2 regions of the Shewanella sp. DNRA4 genome follow, and region 2 is predicted to be linked to the other one. Evidence: predicted binding sites of a transcription regulator. Region 2 holds the regulator's gene; the other holds the start of a gene.

Region 1 (4,433 bases), on a different contig from region 2:
GACAGCTGCGAAACCGTTTGCCGCCAATACAGCAAGGGTTTACTAGCGCAGACGCAAGAGGCGCAACCTTTACTGAGGTTAAATGGCATTCAAACCCAGTCGGCCAGCAGTGTCGATTTACGCAGTGAAATCAATGAAATGATAAAGGTTGGCGTAGATGTGTTTCGGGTTTCGCCCAGCAGCGTAGCCTGTATCACTAAAGCCGATGCGCTGGTCGAGGCGTTAACTAGCAAGGCAACGGACGCTCAGTTTCCTCTTAGCGATGAGCACTGTAATGGCTACTGGTTTGGCGAAGCAGGGCTAAAATCCTTAGTCAGATAAAAGACATAGCCTACTTCACTCAAGCGTTTGCTCCTGGGTCAATGTGGGGATACATGATGGTGGCGTTAATAGCAGCGCCACCGTCCAACTTAATAGACTCCCAAGCCCAATCCATTCCAGCAATGCAGGCCACCATAAATCGGGCCTTGGCAATTGCAGTACCATTTCTTGATAGAAAGGTCTGTCTCCTTCCGTTAAGCCCAATGCTAACAGCGGCACATAGAGAAAAGTCATCATACTGAGCAATACCAACAGCGCTAATAATATCGTCAAGCGCTGACGGTGCTGCGAGCCGAATCCCACCCATAGTAGATAACAAATTGCACTTAAGCTGCCAAAGTAGAAAAACCATTTAAGTGCGAGGATATGCAAGTGATACACATTGACCGGAAATAGCCCAACACAGGCCAAGGCTAAAAACGTCAGTGCTAAAGCGCAAAAGAAAGGATACCCCCAAAACCCGCTTACAGTCTGTAGGGAGGAAAGACAATAAAAAACAACGCTTAAACTGCCAAAAAATAAACCGCCATTGAGCACCACGGCAAAGCTAGAATGGCCATAGGTTCCCAATTCACTCAGTGTATGATTTAAAAAATTGAAGGAGCGTGTTTCAGAGTAATCAAATCCGAATACTGCCACACAGATCCCCAGCATCAATCCAAAAATACCAAGAAAACCAAACTTAGTGGCAAGTGCCGAGCCCCTTGTCGCCATATTCATTTTTATAACAGTCATGGATAATTTAGCCAAACCAAAGTAGTACTAACTTACATGGAATTACAAAGAATTAAAGCGGCCCCCATCCTCTTTAGCGTAATATTTTATTTCATCACTATTCGCGATTTTTTAGTCATCGCAAAAACACTCGGAATTTAGTCATTTTTCAATAAAATATATGCAAATTCAAAGTTAAAAATGAATAAATAATCACAACAAATTCAATTATCGCTGTATCGTCCCAAAAGGTTAACCCATCATTGCCACCAGTGTTAGTTCGCTCACATTAAGTTAGCAACAACTGAAGCCCCGATACGATTCATGGACAAAAAAGCATCTAAAAGTGTATTTAGTGAAGATCCATTGAGAAAATTTTGAACAAAATATCACAAAAAAACCAATAACCCCAAGAGCAAAACAACTCAATAAACAATTCGCAACATAACAATGTAATCACTTGATTCAATTAAAATAAATCGCATCAAAACGTAATTTCGCACCCAAATCATTCATTAGAAATCGCCCAAATAACTATGCTATTTTGCTGCTTATCTCAAACAAATTTCCGAATCGTTTTACATGGCGGCGCTAAGCGAGTAATCTTCCCCCTTCTCGATTTTGAGTTGAATGAAAATGCACCTCACCCCAGCAAAGAATGCGGTTTTGAGAGAGCATTTATTCAAGTTTATTTGTGCGACTCGTACTTTAAGGTGTACACCATTGGCTACTGAACATAAAAACCGCAACATTAAGACGATACTCACCTTTATCGTCCCTTCGCTGATCGGTCTGCTGCTGTTTATGACCCCTATCAGCTATAACGATGCGATAACTATTCCAATCGCAATCATCTCTAAAGCACTGCAAAGCGTGTTAAGCGATGTATTAACCTTAATCGTGACAGTGATTGTTGTCGCCATGGCCTTTGCCTCTGTGCTGACAAAGTTACTCAAACCTAAGTTTGTGCTGAACAATCACTTCCTCAATGGTTTACTCAACATCAGCCCGCTATGGCTTACCACCCGTGTCGTTGGCGCTGTCTTTATCGTGCTGACCTACTTTGGCATTGGCCCCGAAGCGATTAACTCTTCAAGTACCGGTGCCTTAGTGCTGAACGACCTGTTACCCGTACTCTTCTCGGTGTTTATCTTCGCCGGTATGTTGCTGCCACTGCTATTAAACTTCGGTCTATTAGAGCTATTTGGCACCCTGCTGACTAAAGTGATGCGCCCAGTGTTTAACCTGCCAGGTCGCAGCGCCATCGACTGTATGGCCTCTTGGTTAGGTGATGGTAGCGTTGGGATCCTGCTGACCAGCAAGCAATACGAAGCGCGTTTTTACACCCAAAGGGAAGCCGCGGTTATCGGTACCACCTTCTCGGCGGTGTCAATTACCTTCAGCTTAGTAGTGATCTCTCAGGTGAAGTTAGAGCATATGTTTGTGCCCTTCTACCTGACTGTGTGTTTAGCGGGTTTTGCGGCGGCCGTGATTGTACCTAAGTTACCGCCACTGTCGTGGAAGAAGGATAACTATATCGACGATACGCCACGTCAACCCGATGATGAGATGATCCCCGCAGGACACGGCGCACTCTCTTGGGGCTTTGATAAAGCGCTCGAGAAAGCGGCCAGTGCTGGTGGTATCAAAGCCGTCTTAAATGAAGGTATTAAAAACGTTATCGATATGATATTTGGCATTCTCCCTGTAGTAATGGCCATTGGTACCACGGCGCTGATCATCGCCGAGCATACGTCCATCTTCAATTACTTAGGTATGCCGTTTATTCCGTTACTGGAACTGCTGCATATCCCTGAAGCGACCGAAGCCTCTAAAACCATCGTTGTCGGCTTTGCCGATATGTTTATCCCGTCGATTTTAGCCAGCTCTATCGAATCGGATATGACCCGCTTTGTGATTGCTGCGTTATCTGTAACTCAGCTGATTTACATGAGCGAAGTGGGCGCACTGCTGATTGGCAGTAAGATCCCAGTGAATTTTGTTGAGCTATTTGTCGTGTTCGTACTGCGTACCTTAGTGACTCTGCCAGTGATTGCCGGGGTGGCTCACCTGCTGTTCTAAGCGCAACATCACCTTAAATATCAAGGGGAGTCAGATTAACTGACTCCCCTTTTTTGTATCACTTATAAATGCATTCATTAACGAACTCATACACAAACAGGCTGTTTTGATTACTTCGTTGGGTGTGGGTTAGTCGTACAAATTCCACTCATCATCACATAACTCAGTTGGGACAAAAGAACGTTCAATATAAAAGGGCGACCCATGGTATTTGCTCGACGACACGCAGCGAGTCCATCCGTGGATGCTCGACCGCCCCGTCCATGGGGCGGACGGTCGTCTCGCAAACCTCCATGGCTAACCTATTTAGCGTTGGCGTAATCTGTAAGTTTTAAAAAGAAATACGCAGCATGTTTTGGGACATTTTCGAGTTAGACTTTTAGCTCGAATTAGTGAGTTTCGAATTAAAATTTCTATGGATTAACGCCCGCCACACACGCGAGCAACTTGTTGCGAGTCGAGCGCCCAACGGGCGCATTTGTGCTGGCGATTGTTAGCAGCGATTGCTGATAAGGCCATACTGCGTTTCAAATAATTCAACTAGCTGATTTAATTCTGCGCTTTGGGGAGCTGGATTTATCAGTTCAATATTTTGTACTTTGCTACATTCATCATCTTCAAATTGCAAAGCTAAACTGCTGGCCCCACAACTCCAAAAAGAACTGTTGCTTGTAAAACTATGATATTCCCAAGTGCCACCAACATCTCGGCATTTCAAGGTTTCCCATATAAGCGTTTCAATGCCCTTAGAGCTTTCAAAATTGGCCCATCCGTCTTCAGGTATTATTGAAATTCTCACGTTTAAACCTTTTCCTGCTAACGCCGCCATAAAGGGCGAGCGAAGCGAGTCCAGCCCACGGCCTTTTGTGGGCGGTCTTTGATGGCCTGGTTATGTGATTACTCTTCATCGTATTCAAAATCTGAGGCCACCCATTCACTAAAACTGCTACAAACAAACTCACTTAACTCAGGGTCCATGCTTCCATGATCTATAAGAGCAACTTTCGGATCTTGATCACTAAGTTTAAGAATAAATGCCATACCACCGCCATCACTACCGATATTAATATAGTCTGGAGCGTATTCCTTTGTTTGATAGCACTCATTTCTCTCAATAAGCATATCTGGCAAATAAAGGTAAACATCTCCGTCCAGCTCTTTGTCGAAGGACAAAAGGAATTGTCGATAGGTTTTAGGTAGAGTGCACCCAAAATATTTTTCTACTTCGACTATATGATTCATAATATTTTCACATAACATTTTATTAGTGCGCATGCGCGTTTACCTCATTAGACCAGTAAAAAACGCGCACCATT
Region 2 (4,433 bases):
ACAATCACGTCACTCATCGCAATAGCTTAATGCCTCTAGCCAAGAGTGTATAACAATTAAAACCGTAAACATGTCGATCTAAATGCCTAACAACTGCGTATACTCAGGGACACACAGTAAGAGGTAGACCTAATGGAACTGCGGATTTTTTTCGATGGCAATTGCCCTTTATGTAGCGCCGAAATGCGTCAACTCAAAGCGCGCGATCCCGACGATAGAATTGAACTGGTGGATCTTAATGCTGACAATTTCAGCTCAAGATTCAGCTATATCGATAAAGACTACGCCAATACCATTCTCCATGGCGAAACCGCCTCCGGCCAAGTGCTGCTCGGGCTCGATGTCACCTGCAAAGCATGGGCGCTAACAGGCACTCGCCCTTGGGTACAAGTGCTACGCTTACCGCTTATCAAACCTATTGCGGATTGGTGCTATCTGAGATTCGCCAAGCACAGATACCGTATTTCCTATCTACTGATGGGTAAAGCCCGCTGTGACAGCCAATGCCAACTCCCTAAATAGCGAGACTCAAGATTAAGAACCCCAGTTTAGAGAACAAAGTTTAAAGCATAAAAAAACGGAGCCATTCGGCTCCGTTTTCTCATAATTCAGAAGAATTACTTAACGAAATCAACGCCTAGTTTGATATCGCCTTTCAGTGTATCTAACATAGAATCACGGGCGTTAGCTTCGAATGCGCTCACTTCACCGTAAGGCAGTACTTTTTCGATACCGTTTTTGCCTAACAATACTGGTTGAGCGAAGAATTCAGCGTGCTCGCTGCCGCCGTCAACGTAAGCACATTCAACGATGTTAGCTTCGCCTTGCAGACCACGAACCAGAGACATACCGAAACGGCATGCCGCTTGACCCATAGACAGCGTCGCGCTGCCGCCACCGGCTTTAGCTTCAACCACTTCAGTACCCGCGTTTTGGATACGTTTAGTTAAAGAAGCCACTTCTTCATCAGAGAAAGTCACGCCTTCAACTTGAGACAGTAATGGCAGAATAGTCACGCCACTGTGGCCGCCGATCACGTTGATTTTAACGTCAGCAACGTTTAAGCCTTTTAATTCAGCGATGAAAGTCTCAGAACGGATAACGTCCAGAGTGGTCACGCCGAATAAACGGTTCTTATCGTAAACACCTGCTTTTTTCAGCACTTCAGCAGCAATAGCAACTGTAGTGTTTACTGGGTTAGTGATAATACCCACGAGCGCTTTAGGGCAAGTAACAGCCACTTTCTCGATCAGGTTGCGAACGATACCTGCGTTGATATTGAACAGATCTGAACGATCCATACCAGGCTTACGTGCAACACCAGCAGAGATAAGCACAACGTCAGCACCCACGAGGGCAGGCGTTGGATCTTCACCAGCAAAACCTTTGATTTCAACCGCAGTTGGGATATGGCTCAAGTCAACCGCAACACCCGGAGTTACCGGTGCGATATCGTATAGAGACAGTTGAGAACCCGCAGGTAATTGAGTTTTTAACAGTAGGGCAAGAGCCTGGCCGATACCACCAGCAGCACCAAGTACAGCAACTTTCATAGTTATCTCCGTTATTTCTCGGATATTGTGACATGGATCTATTTTGCGTTGGCGTCACATTACTGGAATGTCACGCTAATTTCAATTATCCCTTAGTCGTTGATTCAAAGATTTACTAAAACAGCGCGTTGCAATGTTGAATATTTACTCTAGTTCAACAAATACATTTATAAATGAATTAGCACGAAGTGAGTTAATTGCATTTTTATTCAGTCATTATGGTTATTTGTTGACAGTTTAACCAAAACTATTCAGAATAAGCCTGTTTTTTTGAATAAAGAATAAGACTATGCAAACGACCAAGAATCAGGATGACCTTGTTAGAATTTTTAAGGCGATTTTAAAAGAGGAGCGCTTTGGCTCCCAGAGTGAAATCGTCACCGCCTTACAAGCAGAAGGCTTTACTAATATAAACCAATCTAAAGTGTCTCGTATGCTCAGCAAGTTCGGTGCCGTGCGCACTCGCAACGCTAAGCAGGAGATGGTTTATTGCTTACCTGCCGAATTAGGCGTGCCCACTGCGGGCAGCCCGTTAAAGAATTTAGTACTCGATGTTGACCATAACCAAGCGATGATTGTTGTCCGCACTAGCCCAGGCGCCGCACAATTAATTGCTCGTTTGTTAGACTCCATCGGTAAACCTGAAGGGATTTTGGGAACCATTGCGGGTGACGATACGATCTTTATTTGTCCATCTAGCATTCAAGATATCGCCGATACCTTGGAAACCATCAAATCTTTATTCAACTACGCAGAATAAAAAAACAGGTCAGCTTGCTGACCTGTTCTATTTCCACTGTACGCTTTTCAGTCCAGCATTACCCTAATTTCAGGGCTTGTGTCCCGCTTACGTTACAGTATTTAGCCGAATCTCCTCAGCTTTAGTAAGCCACACTGATCCTTTGATTGGGATGCGCCGCTTTTTCTGCTTCATCGAGCATGGCTTTGGCGTAATCACTCACCGAAATCCGGCTACGGCCATTTGCATCGGTAAAGAAGCTATCGCCACCTAAACGGTAAGAGCCTTCGCTTGCACCAGGGTAGATCTCTGCCGCTGGGCTGACAAAAGTCCAGTTAACAGTGGTGTTGGCGGCGCGAAATGCCTTTAATGCTTCACCTTGAGCCAGAGCTTCATCCTTATAGGCAGGCGGGAAATCTGGGCTTGAAACCAAAGTTACTCCCGGTGCCACTTCTAGACTACCTGCCCCACCAACCCACAATAAACGTGGCACTTTAGCCTGTGGCAATACGGCTAATAGATTATTAACTGTTTTCGCCACTAAGCCGTGATTCTGCTCGGCGCGGCCGCCCACTGAAGCAATTAACACATCCACGCCTGCAAAGGTTTCAGCGGTTAATGGCTGAGTCAGGTCAACACTACGCACTTCTGCCGCCGTTTCACCAAGCTTGCTTGGGTCACGCACTAAGGCGACGACGTCATGACCACGGCTTAAGGCTTCATTTAAAATGGTTCCGCCAATCCAACCCGATGCACCTAATACTGCAATTTTCATTTGATAAGTCTCACTGCTGATTTAAATTGAGACCAGTTTACTTGCGATACTTAGCGTGATAAATATCGATAAATGAGCAGGATTGTTTCAGATTGAGATACTAATGGGTGTAATTATATATGGATAAAATCGCCGCCATGCGTAGCTTTATCGAAGTGGCCAACTGTGGCAGCTTTACTAAGGCCGCAGAACACCTCGATCTCAGTCGTTTACAGGTTTCTCGCCATATTCAAGAAATTGAGCAGTGGCTCAGTTTACGCCTGCTACACCGCACCACCCGCAGCGTTAGCCTGACCTTGCAGGGTGAAGAAGCCCTGCAATATTGTCAACGGGTGCTGAGTGAAGTCGCCGCAATGGAAAGCCGCGCCCATAGTCATAACACTGAATTAGTCGGCAGTATTCGTATTGCCACACCCGTCGGACTTGGGCAGCACAGTCTGTTTGATGTGGTCGATCGCTTTATAAAATTGCACCCTAAGGTCAATATTCAGCTGTTAATGTCGGATAGTTTTGCTCAATTAGTGGATGAGCGGGTGGACGTGGCACTGCGCTATACCGAGCAGCCCGATGAGAATTTGATTGCCCGTAAATTGATGAGCATAGATGCTGTGCTGTGCGCCGCGCCCAGTTACTTGTCTCAAGCCGAGCCGTTAACCGTCCCTAACGATCTGCTCAGCCATAATTGCCTTATCCATAGTTCGCAGCAACATTGGCAGCTACTCAAGGAGCAACAGAGTGAGCTGATAAAACCTATGGGGAATCTGATGGCCAATGAAATGGGAGTGCTGGTCAGCGCCGCATTGCGTGGGCATGGCATTGCCTACTTGCCCTGTGACTTAGCTAATCAATATCTGGCCAGCGGTCAACTGCAAGAAGTGCTCCCAGAATACACGGCGCCTGGGCAAACCCTGTGGGCCGTGTACTTATCTCGCAGTTACCAACAAGCGCTAGTACGCGCCTTTATCGATTTTACCGCTCAGCAATGGCAACTCGATATCAATAAGTGGACAGCGGCGAGTTAAGCCCACAAACAAAAACGCACTGAGGCTTTAAGGCTCAGTGCGTTTAGTCGCGATTTGCGAAGGGTTAATTATCGAATTGCATCAAAAAATCTAAGCTTGGGGCGAAAAACGACGAGCCAGTTAACGCACTGGTGAAGTGCATCAAGTGATCATGATTACCCGCACCATCACCAAACACCATGCTATGGAGCATCTTCTCGAAGTGATCCGGCGTGCGGCAGGTTGAAATAAACATCAAGCCTTGTTCTTTGAGCGAGCCGTAAGGCATGCTCTGGCGCAAAATCTCGATGGACTTGCCGTTTTCATCCTTGAGGTTTACCCGCTTGATATGGCTGGTTAATGGC

The links. The regulator ArgR, encoded in region 2, controls arginine synthesis, uptake and breakdown. The targets are predictions, from matches to a motif close to ANTGAATANNTATTCANT.
Region 1: HG547_RS02425 (YjiH family protein) is a predicted target of ArgR. The motif match lies at 1,661-1,678, and genes of this name have one in related genera.

What each region holds. Positions count from the first base shown of each region.
Region 1 is NZ_JABAIP010000002.1:106,035-110,467, reverse strand. It holds gene HG547_RS02435 (U32 family peptidase) at 1-321, shown strand, start outside; gene HG547_RS02430 (DUF998 domain-containing protein) at 337-1,056, opposite strand; gene HG547_RS02425 (YjiH family protein) at 1,759-3,117, shown strand; gene HG547_RS02420 (hypothetical protein) at 3,611-3,946, opposite strand; gene HG547_RS02415 (SMI1/KNR4 family protein) at 4,015-4,392, opposite strand.
Region 2 is NZ_JABAIP010000014.1:130,491-134,923, forward strand. It holds gene HG547_RS16100 (DUF393 domain-containing protein) at 133-522, shown strand; gene mdh (malate dehydrogenase) at 618-1,553, opposite strand; gene argR (transcriptional regulator ArgR) at 1,843-2,313, shown strand; gene HG547_RS16115 (NAD(P)-dependent oxidoreductase) at 2,435-3,067, opposite strand; gene HG547_RS16120 (LysR family transcriptional regulator) at 3,187-4,089, shown strand; gene HG547_RS16125 (Dyp-type peroxidase) at 4,154-4,433, opposite strand, start outside.